2 regions of the Mesorhizobium sp. P5_C1 genome follow, and region 2 is predicted to be linked to the other one. Evidence: predicted binding sites of a transcription regulator. Region 2 holds the regulator's gene; the other holds the start of a gene.

Region 1 (9,320 bases), on a different contig from region 2:
TGAACACCCTCGATCTCGCTGCCGCGGCGCGGTCTGGTGGTGACCGAGACCGACAGTTCGAGGCTGGAATCGCTTTCCAGAAGGTTGCGCGCAATCGTCGACTTGCCGGCGCCGGATGGCGACGACAGGACGAGCATCAGGCCCCGGCGGCGAATGCGGGACCCTAAATCCTTGGCAACCATCGGCTACTCCAGATTCTGGATCTGTTCACGAAACTGGTCGACCACGGCCTTCAGTTCCAGCCCGATCGCGGTGACCGTAGCGGCGTTCGACTTCGAGCACAGCGTATTCGATTCGCGGTTAAATTCCTGTGCCAGAAAATCGAGCTTGCGGCCGACCGCGCCGCCGCCCTCAAGCAGTGCCCGACCAGATGCGACATGCGTTTTCAGGCGGTCGATCTCTTCGCGAATATCGGCTTTGGTGGCCAGGAAAGCCGCCTCCATGTGCAACCGGCTGGCGTCCAGATTGGCGGACGCGTCCATCAGCAGCCTGACCTGCTCGGCCAGGCGTTCGCGGATCGCCGCCGTCTCGCGCGACGGATCGGCCTCGGCCCGCAGCGTCAGCGCCTCGATTGCGTCGATATGGCCCGCCAGCAGCAGGGCCAGCGCAGCACCTTCGCCCTGTCGCGCCTGTTCCAGCCCTTTGAGGGCCACCTCGAGCGCAGCCGTGATCGCGATGTCGAGCGCGGCGCGCACCTCTTCGGTTTCGACAGTCTCGGGAATATCGAGCACGCCGCGCAGCGAAAGCAATCCGTCCGATGTCGCGGGGGCGACACCGAACTGCTCCTGCAACCGCTTGGCGAGCCCCGCAAGGTCCTTCAGAAAGACTTCGTTGACGACGGGCTGCGCCTGAGCGCCGGCGGCACGGCCAATGGTCAGCGTCGCCTGGAAATTACCCCGCGCAAAGCGCTTCTGAAGCGTCTGCCTGACAGCCGGTTCCAGCCGTTCGAAACCTTGCGGCAATCGCAGCCTCACCTCGACGCTTTTGCCGTTGACGGACTTGACCTCCCAGGCGATCGCGGTGCCTTCATGCTCGGCGACGGCACGCGCAAAACCGGTCATGCTCTGCAAATTCATATCGCCCACAAGTCCCTGGCACATCGCTCCGAAACCGGTTTTCCGGAGGGGAGCACGTGCGGCTTAAAAATGACTGCGCCGCAGGCACGCCGAAATCGGACGCGCCGCGCTGCTCCAAATGTCAGGGGCGCCGCGTTGTGGCAACGCCCTTCTTCGTCCTACTGGGCAGCGCCCGCATCGCCGCCGCCGCTGTCGTCGCCTGCGTCAGCCGGCTTGTCAGCATTGCTGTCAGCCGGCTTGTCGGCATTGCCGTCGGCCGGCTTGTCGGCATTGCTGTCGCCGGCGCCGGTGGTGTTGGCGCCTTTGGCGGCGTCGTCGGCCTGCTTCTTCTGCAACGCGCGATAGCGGGCGACGTTCTCATTGTGCTCTTCCAGCGTCGCGGCAAAGACATGCCCGCCGGTACCATCGGCGACGAAGTAAAGATCGTCGGTCTTCGACGGATTGGCCACCGCCTCCAGCGCCGCCCGACCCGGATTGGCGATCGGCGTCGGTGGCAGGCCGTTGATTACATAGGTGTTGTAGGGCGTCTGCTTCTGGATGTCCGACTGGTAGATCGGCCGGTCCGCCGGCTTGCCCTTGCCGCCGAACAGACCGTAGATGATGGTTGGGTCGGATTGCAGGCGCATGCCCTTGGCCAGCCGGTTCAGGAAGACCGCGGCAACCCGTGAGCGCTCGTCACCCTTGCCCGTTTCCTTCTCGACGATCGAGGCCAGCGTAACGAACTCTTCGACATTGGCCAGCGGCAGGTCCGGCGCGCGCCGCTGCCAGACTTCGTCGACCAGCTTCTTCTGATCTCCCAGCAGCTTGTCGATCATCTGCTGGCGTGTCGCGCCGCGCGTGAAGCGCAGCGTGTCGGTGGCGAGGCTGCCTTCGGCAGGAGTGGTCGCCGGCATACCGCCGCTCAAGGCCGGCTCATCGGCGATGCGCTGCAGCGCCTGCTCGACCGTCAACCCTTCTGGAACGGTCAGCGAATACATCACCGACTTGCCGCTCTTCAAAAGCTCCATGATGTCGCGCATGGAAGCCTTGGGCTTGATCTCGTACTCGCCGGCCTTCAACGCCGAATCATTGCCGTAGGCGCGCACGCCAAGGCGGAAGATCCGGGCGTCGCTGATCAGTCCGCGGCGTTCGAGCTGGTCGGCAATATCCTGGACGCCGGTATTCGGCTTGACCAGGAACGTGTCGCCATTGGCCGAGGGTCCAGCTTCGGTGAATTCCTGCTTGCCGAAGTAGACCGCGGCGCCCGCCGCCAGAACCATCAGCATCACCACGGAGATGACGAAGTTCATGAACACGACGACCTGGCTGCGCGAAGCACGCGAGCGCTTCGGCGGCGGTGTGCCGGCCTCCGGCCGCAATGCCTCGCTCGCCGTCTTCGGCATGATCGGCCCCGATGCCGGACGCTGTCCGAATTCTCCGTTGCCCGCCGGATTTGTGTTCATTTTGCCCTACCGTTTGATCGCTCAACGAATCCCCTGCGGCAGAGTAGGGGCGAATATGGCAAAATTGACGGCATGCCGAAGCATCGCCGGGCAGTTGGACTATCAGCCATTATAGCGCTGGAAGACAAGCGAAGCGTTGGTGCCGCCAAAGCCGAATGAATTGGACAGTGCAACGTCGATCTGGCGAGCGCGCGGCTTGTTGGGCACCAAGTCGATCGCGGTCTCGCGCTCCGGGTTGTCGAGGTTGATGGTCGCCGGCGCGACATTGTCGCGAATGGCGAGGATCGAAAAGATCGCTTCGGCAGCACCGGCCGCCCCCAGCAGATGGCCGATCGACGACTTGGTGGACGACATCGAAATATTCGACGCGGCATTGCCGACAAGCCGCTCGACGGCGCCGAGTTCGATCGTATCGGCCATGGTCGAGGTGCCGTGCGCGTTGATGTAGTCGACATCGGCGGGCGTCAGCTTGGCCCGGTTCAACGCCGCCGTCATGCAGCGGAAGGCGCCGTCGCCGTCTTCGGCAGGCGCTGTGATGTGATGGGCATCACCGGTGAGGCCGTAGCCGGTCACCTCGGCGTAAATCTTGGCGCCGCGCGCCTTGGCGTGTTCGAGCTCTTCAAGCACGACGACGCCGGCGCCCTCGCCCATGACGAAGCCGTCGCGGTCGCGGTCGTAGGGGCGCGACGCCGTTTGCGGCGCATCGTTGCGATCGGTCGACAGCGCCCGGCACGCGGCGAAGCCGGCGATCGACAGCCGCGTCACCGGCGCTTCGGCGCCACCGGCGACCATCACGTCGGCATCGCCCCACATGATCAGCCGGGCAGCGTCGCCAATGGCGTGCGCACCGGTTGAACAGGCCGTGACGACGGCGTGGTTCGGGCCTTTAAGCCCGTGCCTGATCGAGACCTGCCCGGAGACGAGATTGATGATCTGGCCGGGGATGAAGAACGGGCTGATGCGGCGCGGGCCGCGTTCCTTGAGGATCATCGCGTTCTCGGCGATGCCTTCGATGCCGCCGATGCCGGAGCCGATCAGCACGCCGGTGGCGCACTGCTCGGGATGGGTTTTTGGCTCCCAGCCGGAATCCTTCAGCGCCTCGTCGGCGGCGGCAATCCCGTACAGGATGAAGTCGCCGATCTTGCGCAATTCCTTCGGCTCGAGCACGGCCTCGGGATTGAAGGTGGCATTGCTGCCATCGCCACGCGGAATGACGTGGGCGATCTTGCAGGCAAGATCCTCCACCTCAAACTCGGTGATGCGCTTGGCTGCGCTGCGGCCGGTCAGTAGTTCCTTCCAGCTGTGCTCGAAGCCCATGCCGAATGGCGACAACAACCCAAGGCCCGTGACGACGACACGCCTCATCGCAGGTCCTCCCCGGTGATGACTGCGGAAAGCGTCAGGCGGATGCCTTGTCGATATACTTCACCGCATCGCCGACGGTCAGGATGGTCTCGGCCGCATCGTCGGGAATCTCGACGCCGAATTCCTCTTCGAACGCCATGACGAGTTCGACCGTGTCGAGGCTGTCGGCGCCCAGATCATCGATGAAGCTCGCCTGCTCCGTCACTTTGTCGGCATCGACACCAAGGTGCTCGATGACGATCTTTTTGACGCGCTCTGCGGTGTCACTCATTTGGGGCATCCTCGTCTTTTGTTTGTCTGTCTTCGTTAGCGGGCAGAATGCCGCTAATCAAGCTGAAAGATGGTCCTGCCGGAAACGCAACGGCCACGGACCGGTTTTTGCCCGAACCGCCGGGTTGCGGGCCGCATTACACGAAAAATAGCAGAGGTCCAAGCCGAAATGGTCTCTTTTCACAAGCCGGCAACAACTCCGCCGGACCTCGTTCAGATCATCGCCATGCCGCCATTCACATGGATGGTCTGGCCGGTGACGTAGGCGGCTTCGTTGGAGGCGAGATAGGCAACGGCGGATGCGACTTCAGCGCCGGTGCCCATGCGGCGCGTCGGGATAGCCGCCATGATCGCCTCCTTCTGCTTGTCGTTGAGCTTGTCGGTCATCGCCGATTCGATGAAGCCCGGGGCGACGCAGTTGACGGTGATGTTGCGGGTGGCGATCTCCTGCGCCAGCGATTTGGAAAAGCCGATCATGCCGGCCTTGGAGGCGCAGTAGTTGGCCTGGCCGGGATTGCCGGTGACGCCGACAACCGAGGTGATGTTGATGATGCGGCCGTGACGGCGGCGCATCATGGGATGGGTGAGTTCGCGGGTCAGCCTGAAGACAGCGGTCAGGTTGACCTCGAGCACGGTATCCCAGTCGGCGTCCGACATGCGCACGAACAGCCCGTCCTTGGTGATGCCGGCATTGTTGACCAGGATGTCGACACCTTCGAGATCGGCCTCCGCCTTCTGGCCGAGCGCCTTGACCTCGTCACGGTTCGACAGGTTGGCCGGGAACAGCTTGACCCGATCGCCAAGCTCGGCGGCCAGCGTCTCCAATTTCTCGACCCGTGTGCCATGCAGGCCGACGATGGCGCCTTGCGCATGCAGGACCCTGGCGATCGCCTCGCCAATGCCTCCCGATGCGCCGGTGACGAGTGCCTTGCGGCCAGTCAATTCGAACATTTTTGTCTCCTGATTGAGAAGAGAACACCCTTTGCACGGGGCAGGGTCAAATGGCACTAGATTAAACAAGCGTCGCCAGCGCCGCCTCGACATCAGCCGCGGAGCCGACCGACGCGGTGGCGATGTCGCGGTTGATGCGCCGCGCCAGGCCTGAAAGCACCTTTCCGGCACCGATCTCGTAAAGCGTGGCGATGCCGTTTGCGCCGAACCATTCCACTGTCTCGCGCCAGCGCACGCGGGCAATCACCTGCTCGACCAGACGCCGCGCGATCTCGTCCGGATCATTGGTCGGGGTGACGGTGACGTTGGAGACGATGGGAACCACCGGGGCGGCCTTCGCCACGCTGCCCAGAGCCTCGCGCATGATCTCGGCCGCCGGCGTCATCAGCGCGGAGTGGAATGGCGCCGAAACCTGCAGCATCAGCGCCCGCTTGGCGCCCTTTTCCGTGCAAAGTTTCGCCGCCAGCTCCACTGCGCCCTTTGTGCCTGAAATGACCAGCTGACCGCCGCCATTGTCGTTCGCCACCTGGCAGACAGAGCCAGCCCCTTGGGCAGCCTCGGCGCAGGCGGCTTCTACATCCGCCTGTTCCAACCCGATGATAGCCGCCATGGCGCCCTCGCCGGCCGGCACCGCCGCCTGCATGGCATTGCCCCGGATGCGCAGCAGCCTGGCGGCATCGGCAACCGAAACGAAGCCGGCGGCCGCGAGCGCCGAATATTCGCCCAGCGAATGGCCGGCGACATAGGCGACCTTGTCCTTCAACGAGAAGCCGCGCGATTCCAATGCCCTGATCGCGGCCAGCGACACCGCCATCAGCGCCGGCTGCGCATTGGCGGTCAGCGTCAACGTCTCCTCCGGCCCTTCCCAGATCAGCTTCGACAGGTTTTCGCCAAGCGCGTCGTCAACCTCCTGGAAGATCCTGCGCGCCTCTGGAAAGGCATCGGCGAGATCCTTGCCCATGCCGACAGCCTGGCTGCCTTGTCCAGGAAAGGTGAATGCAACGGCCATGCGAGGGCTCCCAAGGGCTGGTTTTGCTTGCCTGATAGTCGGGTTTTTCTTGCCTGTGACGCAAGGCAGGCCGCCAAGTCAAGCCCAGTTCGACCCTGGCCGGCGGCACCATCGCCGGCCGAGTGCCTGTTCCGAAAGGCTTTTTGGCGATCACTCCTGATGAAAACCGCTCACGAATCGTTTGCTGGCTCTTCTTATTTCCGCCACAGGCGCTAGCTTTGCGTGACAATTATATGACAATCGAGTGACGAGTTTGTCGCTGGGTGGGGAAGTTAAAGTGGCAAAGAGTTCTAAACGCGTCGGCAAAGCCGCGCCACAGTTCCTGGAAGACGACCCGTCCACCGGCTATCTGCCGGGCAGGACATGGCCGGTCGTGCGCTATGGGCTGGTCAGCCTGGCGATCGCGGCCGTCATGGTGTTTGCGATCGAATTGATCGTGCGCGGCGACTTTGCCGGCACGGTCGCCTTCTTCCTGCAGCCGCTCAAGCCGGGCTGGACCACCATCGTCGTGTTTGCCCTGATCCTGATCGGCCTCGATGCCGTGCTTGGCCGCAGCCACCAGAGCCTGATGATCGTCGCGCCGCTGACGCTTTCCCTTGCCTTCGTCGGCCACCAGAAGTCGCATTATCTCGGCGATCCGCTCTATCCCACCGATTTCCTCTATGCCCGCCAGATCTTCGCGCTGCTGCCGCTCCTGGTGCGCGACCGGCCGATGACCGCGCTCGCCATGGTGGTCGGCATCGTCGCCGGCCTGTCGCTGCTCGTCTATGGCTGGCGGCTATGGCGCCGCAAGGTTCCGGCGCTCAGCCGCAAGGGCCGCCTTGCCCGGCTGACGCTGGCGGTGCCGCTGCTCGCCTTCTTCGTTTCGATCATGGACTACGCCACCTTCTCCTGGACCAGGGACCGGCTGCAGATCATCCCGATCATGTGGGACCAGAAGGAAAACTATGCGTCCAATGGCTTTGCCCTGGCCTTTGCCCTCAACGTGCCGATGGCCCATGTCTCGGCACCGCCAGGCTATTCAGACAAGGCAATCGCGGCGATCGACAGGACCGATGTGACGGCCTCGATGCCGGCAGAGAAACCCGACATCATCATCGTCATGAGCGAATCCTTCTGGGATCCGACCAAGCTGCCCGGCGTCACCATCACGCCCGACCCGATCCCCAACGTGCGCACGTTGCGCTCGGGCTCGATGTTCTCGCCCGAATTCGGCGGCATGACCGCCAACATCGAGTTCGAGGCGCTGACCGGCTTTTCCAATGCCTTCCTGCCGGCCGGCAGCATCCCCTATCAGCAATATGTGCGCACGCCGACGCCTTCGCTCGCAACGTTCCTCAAGAGCCAGGGCTACCGGGCGCGCGCCATCCATCCCGGCACCAACTGGTTCTGGAACCGTGGCGCGGTCTACGCTGATTTCGGCTTCAACGATTTCAAATCAGAAGAGACGCTGCCGCCCTTGCAAAAGCGCGGGCCGCTGGCGTCCGATGCGGCGATGACCGACGAGATCATCAGCGAGGCCGACGCCAGCGATGAGCCGATCTTCTTCTTTGCGGTCAGCCTGCAAAACCACGGCCCCTACGAGCCCAACCGCTATTACAATCCGACCCACACGGTGCAGGCACCGATCAGCCAATGGGCACGCGAATCGCTGCTCAGCTACGCCGAGGGGTCAGCCGACGCCGATCGTGGCCTTGAACGCCTTGTCGAATGGGCGAAGAAACGCTCCCGTCCCACCGTGATCGCCTTCTTCGGCGACCATCTGCCGCCGCTGGGGCCGGTCTATGTCGAAACCGGCTTCCTGAAAGACAATGTCGCGCCGCGCAAGGAACCGACGCCGCAAGCCGCGCTTGAACATCACCAGACGCCGCTGATCATCTGGTCGAACCACTCCGGTCCGGTCGAGAACCTGGGCGCGGTGAGCCCGGCGTTCCTGCCCTATCATATCCTCACCACCGCCGGCATCACCCACCCCTACTACACCGGCTTCCTGGGTGAGATGCGCGAACGCTACCGCGTCGTCGACCGCAATTTGTTGCTGACGCCGACGGGCGAAGCCACGCCAGATTGGTCACGGCAGAAGGAAATCGATCCGACGATCCGCGATTTCCGCCTGCTGCAGTACGACATGATGTTCGGCAAACGCCTCGCGGCGCCGGACTTCTTCCCCGAAACGGTCGACAAAATTGTCGCCCATACGAGTTGAGCCAAACGATCCCGCGAGGCTCGGGCCTGGCGACCCTTCACYCGTTCAATCCGTCAATTGCAGCTTCGAGAACTTGTTGGCGATCTGCTGGAAGACGTCCGGCAGTTTGGTCGGATCGTTGACGGCATAGTAGCCGCTCGGATCCGAGGCGCACGCGCTGTAAAGCGAGCGGTTGGCGGCGGTGTCGGATTGCAGCACCATGGTGTAGATTTGCACGCCCTCGTTCTTCAACTGCGTGCAAACGCTTTTGGTCCAGCCGTCGACATTGCGCGCCGCGGTCGCCTGGCTGTCCGATCCAAAACGGCCACCTGCGAGATAGCCATAGGATGTGTAGTCGGACTTCGTCGGCTGTTCGCTGGCGCCATAGACGACGTTCTCGCCGTCGGTGAGCAACAGCACGATCTTGCCATAGGAGGCAGACGGCTTCTGCGCAACTTCGGGATCGTCCGGCGCAAAATACGGAACAAACAGCGTGTCGGGCTCGTCCGGGTCGGGTGGGGTATCGGAAATGTTGTAGGCGCCCGGCCGCGCCTCGACACAGCCCTTCCATCCGGTGTTGTTCCATCCGGGCTCGGTCCATCCGGTCTGCTTGAGCTGCTTGAAGAGCGCCATATGATTGGGACGCTTGCCGTCGATGACCGGGAAATTGACGCCGTTGGTGGAGGACTTGCCGTCCATGTCGATCCAGGACGGGTCGAATTCATCGCCATCGACGTTGACGGCAGTGACGAACGGAACCAGCGAGGCGCGGATCTGGCGCGTCGGCGATTTTGTCGCCTCGAGCGTGTCGAGCAATGATTTGGTCGCCGTCCTCAACGCCGTCATGCGCGCCCCGGCCATGGAGCCGGTGTTGTCCAGCACCAGCACGACTTCGAGCTGGTTGTTCGATTCGACGGCGGAGGCATCGACCTCGATGTGCTTTTCCTTGCCGAACAGGAAGGCAAAGTTGAGAGTGACGTCGGCTGAGGCAACCGCCTTCGTCTTGACGAAATTGACGCCTT
Region 2 (8,692 bases):
TTGTGGGCGATGCGGAACAGCCAGCCCTCGAGGTTATCCACTCCAGCGCCCTGGGCTCGCGCGTGAAGGGCCTTGACGAGGGTGTCCTGCAATACGTCCTCGCCATTGACCGCCGATCCCGTCATGCGCGCGCAGTAGCGGTGAAGGCGTGGCCGCAGCGCTTTCAGACGATCCTCGAATTCATTCGCGTTCATGTATCGAGACCTACCGCGCCTGCGCGCTCTTTCGTCGTCATTTTACCCGAGACGAACAAGGAAGAGGGTTCAAACTTCCCTGTTGTCGAAAAGGAACATTTGAACGCCCGAGTCATCAGGCGCAAAAAGGCGGCGATCCGCCCCGGCCGCCTGCCCCTCCGGGCTTGCAAACGCCTTTTCGATCGCCGCAAGGTCGTCGAAATACAGCGTTCCGATCCGGTGAACATTGGAGGGTCCTACCGGCGTTGCGATAGGGCCATTGCTGACTTCGTATTTCCTGAGGCCCGGAAGCTTCTTGGCGAGAGGCACGTGGATTTCGAAGTAATGCCGGTCAAACGCCTCGACGTTCTCCGGTGTCGGGTAAATCACAACCATCCGAGCCATTGTGGTTCTCCTTTGTTGCTTGTGTGAGGCATTCTTACTTGTGTGTTTCGCTCAACACCGCCGAGCCCATGATCGAGTCCAGGCTCGCCAGCTCCAATATCTTCGGGAAATAGGCTTTCATACGCGGATCGCTGCGCATCGCCTCGACGGCTGCGGGGGTCTCCCACTCGGAGTAGATGACGACGCCGGCGCCGTCTTGCGCCACGATCAGCCGGGTCGTCTTCCAGCCGCGGAGCGTGCGGACCACCGTATCGGTGTTCTGCTTCAAGAGCGCGATCAGCGCATCCTGCTTCCCGGGTTCGACCTTAAGCAGATTGATCAAGATGACGGACTCGTCGGACATGGCATGTCTCCTTCTGTTTGGACACACCAAGGACGATCCGACGGGCAGAAACGGATCGAGACGTAGCAAGATTTTTTTGGAAGATCCGCTGGAGTTCTAGGCGGCGATCTTCAGGGCGCCTGGCCCGGGAATGGCGCCAGGCGGGCATTTGCCCAGAATGATCATGCCGAGCACCTCGTCCTGGGTCACATCGGTGGTGCGCGCGGTGCCGACAACCTGGCCGTTCTTCATGACGCAGACCCGGTCGGCAAGCTCGAACACGTCGTGGATGTCGTGGCTGATCAGGAAGATGCCGATGCCGTCGGACTTGAGCTGCTTGACCAGTTCGCCGACCTGCGCCGTTTCCTGCGGACCAAGTGCCGCCGTCGGCTCGTCCATGATCAGGATGCGCGCATTGAACAGGATCGCGCGCGCGATCGCCACCGACTGCCGCTGACCGCCAGACAGCTTGATCACCGGCTCCTTGAAGCGCTGGAAGCGGGGATTGAGCCGGCCCATCACCTTGCGCGCCTCGGCCTCCATCGCAACGTCGTCGAGCGTACCCCAGGCGGTCATCAGCTCACGGCCGAGAAACAAATTGGCGGCGGCGTCGACATTGTCGGCCAACGCCAGCGTCTGGTAGATCGTCTCGATGCCGTATTTCTTGGCGTCGCGCGGGTTGGAGATCGATGCCTCCTCGCCGTTGACGAAGATATGGCCCGCGTCGCGCTTGTAGGCGCCGGACAGGATCTTGATCAGCGTCGACTTGCCGGCGCCGTTGTGTCCGAGCAGCGCCACGACCTCACCGGGGAAAAGGTCGATCGAGGCGTCGTCGACGGCGCGGATGCCGCCAAAGGCGATCGAGATGTTGCGCATGTCGATCAGCGCAGTGCTGGTAGGAGCGGTCTTGTCTGCCATGATCCTTGTCCTCCCCTAGACGCGCTTGCGATAGACGGTATCGAGCCAGACCGCGACGACCAGCACGGCGCCGACGACGATGCTCTGCAGCGGCGAGTCGATGCCGAGCAGCACCATGCCGGACTGCAGCGACTGCATCAGCAACGCGCCGAGCATGGCGCCGAGCACCGTTCCCGAGCCGCCGGCAAGCGAGGTGCCGCCGATGACGGCGGCGGCGATCACCAGCAGCTCGTCCAACGTGCCCAGCGCATTGGTCGACGCGTTGAGGCGGGCCGACGAGATCGCCGCGCTGATCGCGGCCAGTACACCCATGATCATGAACACCTTCATGGTTACCCAGCGGGTGTTGATGCCGGCGAGATTGGCGGCCTCCGGATTGCCGCCGATGGCAAAGACATAGCGGCCGAAACGGGTGCGCTTGGTGATGAAGGTCATGACGATACCGACCGCGACAGCCATCAGCACCGGTATGGCGATGCCGTGGGCGATGAACAGCCCGCCTTCGGGAATGGTGATGCCGTTCTGCTGTGCATACTGGCGCACGATGCCGATTGGCCACGGATAGGAATTGGCGATCCAGACGGCCCCAAGGATGGCAGCGCAACTGACCACACCGAGAAAGGTTTCCGCCCACACGGGGCGCAGTGGAAAGTTGAACCGTTTGCGCTGCGACCGGCCGTTGAGCAACGCGAAAGCCACAGCCACGCAAGCGACGATGCCGATGATCCAGCTGGCGGTGGCGCCGACCGAGCCTCGCGGTCCGCCGCCCATCAGCTGGAATGTAGCGTCGAGTGGCGCGACCGTGCGCCCGTTGGTGATCAGCCATGCCATGCCGCGCCAGACCAACAGGCCGCCCAGCGTCACGATGAAGGCAGGAACTTCGAGATAGGCGATGATGAAGCCCTGGAAGGCCCCGATCACAAGACCGAGCACCACGCCGACGACCAGTGCGATGATCCAGAGCCAGGGATTTCCAAGCTGGAAGCCGATGACGCGAATGAGGAATTCGGCTTGCGCCACACCCATGATCATACCGATCACGCCTTCGACGGAACCAACCGAAAGGTCGATGTTGCGCATGACGATGACCAGCACCATGCCGGTCGCCATGATCGCGACCGAGGAAGTCTGCACCGACAGGTTCCAGAGATTGCGCGGCGTCAGGAAAAGTCCGCCCGACAGGATATGAATGCCGACCCAGATGACCAGCAACGCACCGACCATGCCAAGCATGCGCGTATCGAGTTCGGTCGCCTTGAGGAAGCGTCCGACGGCGCTCAATTCGGACGCACGCGCCCGGTCTGCGGGCGTATTCGCGGCAGGCGTGTTAGAGGCCGTGTCGGTCATGAAGTCCTCCCACCGGTTTGCCGTCTGGCGCGGATGCCGGAAACACGATGCTATTTGCTTTCCGCGATCATTTGAAGCGGAATGCCCCTTGAGAAACGCCGCGGCCCAGGGGCCGCGGCGCTGAGATCGAACCGGGATCCCGTTCGGTTTTAGTTGCAGGCCGCGACGGTGCCGGCGGCGACGCCTGCACAGACTTCGTCCTTCTTGATCCAGCCGGCGTCGATGACGACGTTGAGATTGTCCTTGGTGATCGCGATCGGCGTCAGGAACAGCGAGTTGGTCTCGTTGCCGCCGGGCGTCGTGAACTTCACGGCGTTCGGGATCTTGTCCAGGGCAGTGCCAGCGGCCAGCTGCGAGGCGATTTCGGCAGCGTTCTTGCCGAGTTCGCGTGCGTCCTTCCACACCGACACGGTCTGTGTGCCGAGTGCGACGCGGTTCAGTGCGGCATGGTCGCCGTCCTGGCCGGACACCGGAACCGATCCTGCCAGCCCTTGCGCCGTCAGCGCGGCGACGACGCCGCCGGCGGTGCCGTCATTGGCTGCCACCACGGCATCGACCTTGTTGTCGTTGGCGGTGAGGAACTGTTCCATGTTCTTCTGGGCATTGGCGGGCAGCCAGCCATCCGTATAGGCTTCGCCGACATTCTTGATCTTGCCGCTGTCGATGGCTGACTTGAGCACTTCCATGGAGCCGGCGAACAGGAAATCGGCATTCGGATCGGCGCCCGAGCCCTTGATGAAGACGTAGTTGCCTTCCGGCTTGACCTTGAACACTTCGCGGGCCTGCATGCGGCCGACTTCCTTGTTGTCGAAGGTCAGGTAGAACACGTTCTTGTTCTCGATCAGCCGGTCATAGCCGACGACCGGAATGCCTTCGTCCAATGCCTTCTGCACCGCCGGGCCGATGGCCGAGGCATCCTGCGCCAGGATGATCAGCGCGTTGGCGCCCTGCGAAATCAGGCTCTCGACGTCGGTGAGCTGCTTGCCCGGATTGGACTGCGCATCAGCGGAAATGTATTTGTCACCAGCCGCCTCGATGGCCTTCTTCATCGCCGCTTCGTCGGTCTTCCAACGCTCTTCCTGGAAGTTGGACCACGAAACGCCGATGACCTTGTCCTTCGCCTGCGCGACCGACACCAGCGTCAGCGACATGGCGACACCCGCCAGGATGGCGGCTGTGAATTTTTTCATAATATCCTCCCTGCGCCGCGTATGGCGCGACCAAACTGACCCGTAGGCCGGCACAGAGGCTCTATTTTTTCGAGCCTCGAAAAAATAGTGATCCAACGCCCGAACGCTGTCAACATCGATTCTGATGGATTTTGACGTCTCTCCGAGTTTTTTTCGAGCTCCGGAATAAATAATGACATGATGGTAGGGTTCTGCCAGAATTTGGCTTGGCGCATGTCGCCCCAAAAGTGCGCAGCGGTTTTGGGGCAACGACACGTGCAGGAACAAGTACCTGAAGCGCGTCGCGCTTTCAGGCTTCGCTGATGGCCTTCGGGAGGCACGAAAGGCTGCAGCGACCGGGAGGATGTGAAAAAGCATGTCGGTCGGAATCCGCCACGACGATCTGCGCCGCCGCAACCGGGCGATGGTGATTGCGGCCGTGCGCCGCGCCGGACAGCCGTCCCGCACCGAGATCGCCGCGACCACGGGCCTCAGCCATTCGACCATATCGGCGATCTCCTCCGACCTCATCGGCGAAGGCATCCTGACTGAGAGCAAGCCGAGCGAGGCCGGCTCGCTCAAACGGGGCCGGCCGCAGGTCGGCCTCGGCCTCAATCCGGAAGCGGCGGCGGTGATGACCGTGGTGCTGTCGCTGAACTTCCTCTCGGTCGCCGTCATCGACTATGCCGGCCAGGTGATCGCCGAGGAACAGCGCCGGCTGGACACGCTGACCATGTCGCGCGACGCGCTGGTCGGTGAATGCGTTGCCATCGTACGGCGTCGTCTCGAAGACCCCGACCTCGACGTCCGCAGTGTCGCCCGCATCGCGCTGGCGATCCAGGGCATCACTGACACGCGTGCCCGCGCCATGCTGTGGTCGCCGATCACGCCGCACACCGATATCGCCTTCGCCGACATACTCGAGGACGAGTTCGGCATCCCCGCCACCATGGAGAACGACTGCAATATGATGGCGATAGCGTTGCGCTGGCGCGACCCCGAGCGCTACCGCGACGACTTCATCGCCATCCTGTTGTCGCACGGCATCGGCATGGGCCTGGTGCTGAAGGGCGAGCTGTTCACCGGCACTCATTCCTCGGGCGGCGAGTTCGGCCATATGATCCATCGGCCGCACGGCGCGCTGTGCCGCTGCGGGCGGCGCGGCTGCGTCGAGGCCTATGCCGGCAACTACGCCATCTGGCGCAACGCAAGGCAGATGAGTGAGGACGCGGAACCGGTCGCCGATGTCAGTGATGCCGACATGCGCGCGCTGGCGACCGCGGCCCGCGAGAGGGATGGACCCGAGCGCGAGGCCTATCGCAAGGCCGGCGAGGCACTCGGCTACGGTCTCGGCAGCCTGTTCGCGCTGATCGACCCGGCGCCCGTCGCCATGGTCGGCGTCAGCGCCGCCGCCTTCGACCTGATCGAGCCGGCATTGCGCGAGGCGATTGCCCAGACCGCCGGCGGCCAGCATTCGCAATCGATTTCCTTCGACACCGAACCGAACGAACTGCCACTGATCCGCGAAGGCTGCGCCACACGGGCACTGACCTTCGTAGACCAGGAGATTTTCGCGCCCGGCACGCAGGCGAGATCCGGCCTCGGTGGCAAGAACGTTGCGTGAATAACGCGCCGGGATGCGTTGAGATTCAGGTTAGGCCGAGTCGAGAATGGCGGGTTCCGAGAACCGGAACGGAGCGGACATTTGGATCCGTGAGTACCGGAAGCGCAGGAGACTGCCGTTCGCAGGCCGGCATCACCTGAATATCAGCAGATCCCTAATCTTCCCGGATTGCGTAGCCCGCCCCACGAATGGTGCGGATGACATCGGGCATGCGGCCATTGTTGACCGCCTTGCGCAGCCGGCCGACATGCACGTCGACCGTGCGTTCGTCGATGTAGATCGTCTCGCCCCAGACATTGTCGAGCAGCTGGCTGCGCGAGAACACGCGGCCGGGATGGCGCATCATGAATTCGAGCAGGCGGAATTCGGTCGGTCCGAGCCGGATCTCGCTCTTCTTGCGATAGACCCTGTGCGATTCACGATCGAGCACGATGTCGCCGACCTTGAGCACGCTGGACAGCACTTCCGGCTTGGCGCGGCGCAACAGCGCCTTGACCCTAGCCATGAACTCGGGCGTCGAGAACGGCTTGACCAGATAGTCGTCGGCGCCGGTCGAGAGGCCGCGCACACGATCGCTTTCCTCGCCACGCGCGGTCAGCATGATGATCGGCAGCCGCTCGGTCTCGGGACGCATTCTTAGCCGGCGACAGAGTTCGATGCCGGACACTGCTGGCACCATCCAGTCGAGCACCAGCAGGTCAGGCACGTTTTCCTGGAGGCGGATTTCGGCCTCGTCGCCGCGCGTCACCACCTCGACCTGGTATCCCTCGGACTCGAGATTGTAGCGCAGGAGCACGCCAAGCGGCTCCTCGTCCTCCACCACCATGATGCGTGGCGCGATCATCGACTGGTCACCCCTGCCGTCATGCCGCCGGCGCGGACATCGCCGTCTCGTCCTGCTTCGGACGATTGGCGGGCAGCTGCGTACCGGTCAAAACATAATACGCATTTTCCGCGATGTTGGTGACGTGATCGCCGATGCGTTCGAGGTTCTTGGCGCAGAACAAAAGATGCGTGCAGGCGGTGATGTTGCGCGGGTCTTCCATCATGTAGGTCAGGAGTTCGCGGAACACCGAGGTGTACTTGACGTCGATGCGCTCGTCGTCGGCGCGCAGCTTCGCCAGCGCCGCGGCGTCGCGCGCCGTATATTCCTCGATGACGCCCTGCACCTGGATCAGCACCAGCTGCGCCATTGCGTCGATGGAGTGCGACAGGTCGCGCGGGGTGACGCTGAGGCCGACGGTGCCGACGCGCTTGGCGATGTTCTTGGCAAGGTCGCCAATGCGCTCGAGGTCGCCGGCCATGCGGATCGAACCGACGACATGACGCAGATCGTCGGCCATCGGCTGACGCTTGGCGATCAGTGTGATGGCGCGGTCGTCGAGCTCGCGCTGGCGCGCGTCCATGATCGCATCGTCGGAGACGACGCGCTGCGCCAGGGCGTTGTCGGAATTCAACAGCGCCTTGGTGGCGCCGCCGACCATCGAGCCGGCGAGGTCGCCCATGTCGCGGATCAGCCTGCTGATCTGTCCGAGATCCTCGTCGAAAGAAGCGACTGTGTGTTCGCCCATGATCTTAGTCCTCGTATGCCTGAGCTCAGCCGAAGCGGCCGGTGATGTAGTCCTGCGTGCGCTTCTCGCGGGGCGACGTGAAGATCTTCTCGGTGCGGTCGAACTCGACCAGTTCGCCCAGATACATGAAGGCCGTCTGCTTCGACACGCGCGCCGCCTGCTGCATGTTGTGGGTGACGATGACGATCGTGTAGTCGGCTTGCAACTCGTCGATCAGCTCTTCGATCTTGGCGGTCGACAGCGGGTCAAGCGCAGAGGCCGGCTCGTCGAGCAGGATGACTTCCGGCTTCACCGCCACGGTGCGGGCGATGCAGAGTCGCTGCTGCTGGCCGCCGGAGAGGCTGAGGCCGCTGGCGTTGAGCTTGTCCTTGACTTCGGTCCACAGTGCGGCGCGCTTCAGCGCCTGCTCGACACGGCCGTCCATCTCGGACTTGCTGATCTTCTCGTAGAGCCTGACGCCGAAGGCGATGTTTTCATAGATCGACATCGGGAACGGCGTTGGCTTCTGAAACACCATCCCGATCTTGGTCCGCAGCAGGTTAAGGTCCTGCGAGCGGTCGAGAACGTTCTGGCCGTCGAGCAGCACCTGGCCCTCGGCGGTCTGCTTGGGATAGAGCTCGTAGATGCGGTTGAAGACGCGCAGCAGCGTCGACTTCCCGCAGCCCGAAGGTCCGATGAAGGCGGTGACGCTGCGCTCGGGCAGCGACAGCGTGATGTCCTTCAGCGCCTTGCTCTGGCCGTAGTAGAAGTTGAGGTTCTTGACCTCGATCTTGGCCTTGCCGGCAATTGCCTCGGCGGCGATCGTCATGTCTGGAGACAACATCTGGCTCATTTGTCCTCTCTGCGTCCGGTCAGGCTGCGAGCAAAGATGCTGAGCGCGAGAACCGTCAATGTGATGATGAGTGCACCGGTCCAGGCCAGTTGCTGCCATTCCTCGTAAGGGCTGAGAGCGAACTGGAAGATGGTCACAGGCAGGCTGGCCATCGGCGCGTTGAGATTGCTCGACCAGAACTGGTTGTTGAGCGCCGTAAAGAGTAGTGGCGCCGTCTCGCCGGAGATACGGGCGATCGACAGCAATATGCCGGTGACGATGCCGGAAAGGGCGGCGCGGTAAGCGACCGACTTGATGACCACCCAGCGCGGCGCGCCGATCGCGGTGCCGG

What was found. The regulator PhoB, encoded in region 2, activates phosphate uptake and scavenging genes when phosphate is short. The targets are predictions, from matches to a motif close to TGTCATNNANCTGTCAT.
Region 1: a site for PhoB is predicted at 6,336-6,352, ahead of ACXJ7R_RS10155 (LTA synthase family protein). Genes of this name have one in related genera too.

The regions. Positions count from the first base shown of each region.
Region 1 is NZ_JBFULQ010000088.1:5,031-14,350, forward strand. It holds gene gmk (guanylate kinase) at 1-182, opposite strand, end outside; gene ACXJ7R_RS10120 (YicC/YloC family endoribonuclease) at 186-1,076, opposite strand; gene mltG (endolytic transglycosylase MltG) at 1,235-2,458, opposite strand; gene ACXJ7R_RS10130 (hypothetical protein) at 2,364-2,633, shown strand; gene fabF (beta-ketoacyl-ACP synthase II) at 2,621-3,883, opposite strand; gene ACXJ7R_RS10140 (acyl carrier protein) at 3,918-4,154, opposite strand; gene fabG (3-oxoacyl-[acyl-carrier-protein] reductase) at 4,367-5,104, opposite strand; gene fabD (ACP S-malonyltransferase) at 5,166-6,113, opposite strand; gene ACXJ7R_RS10155 (LTA synthase family protein) at 6,367-8,319, shown strand; gene ACXJ7R_RS10160 (pilus assembly protein TadG-related protein) at 8,365-9,320, opposite strand, start outside.
Region 2 is NZ_JBFULQ010000082.1:3,559-12,250, forward strand. It holds gene ACXJ7R_RS09570 (sigma-70 family RNA polymerase sigma factor) at 1-194, opposite strand, end outside; gene ACXJ7R_RS09575 (EthD family reductase) at 264-578, opposite strand; gene ACXJ7R_RS09580 (putative quinol monooxygenase) at 613-921, opposite strand; gene ACXJ7R_RS09585 (ATP-binding cassette domain-containing protein) at 1,018-1,818, opposite strand; gene ACXJ7R_RS09590 (sugar ABC transporter permease) at 1,834-3,165, opposite strand; gene xylF (D-xylose ABC transporter substrate-binding protein) at 3,315-4,355, opposite strand; gene ACXJ7R_RS09600 (ROK family protein) at 4,711-5,958, shown strand; gene phoB (phosphate regulon transcriptional regulator PhoB) at 6,113-6,802, opposite strand; gene phoU (phosphate signaling complex protein PhoU) at 6,822-7,529, opposite strand; gene pstB (phosphate ABC transporter ATP-binding protein PstB) at 7,555-8,361, opposite strand; gene pstA (phosphate ABC transporter permease PstA) at 8,358-8,692, opposite strand, start outside.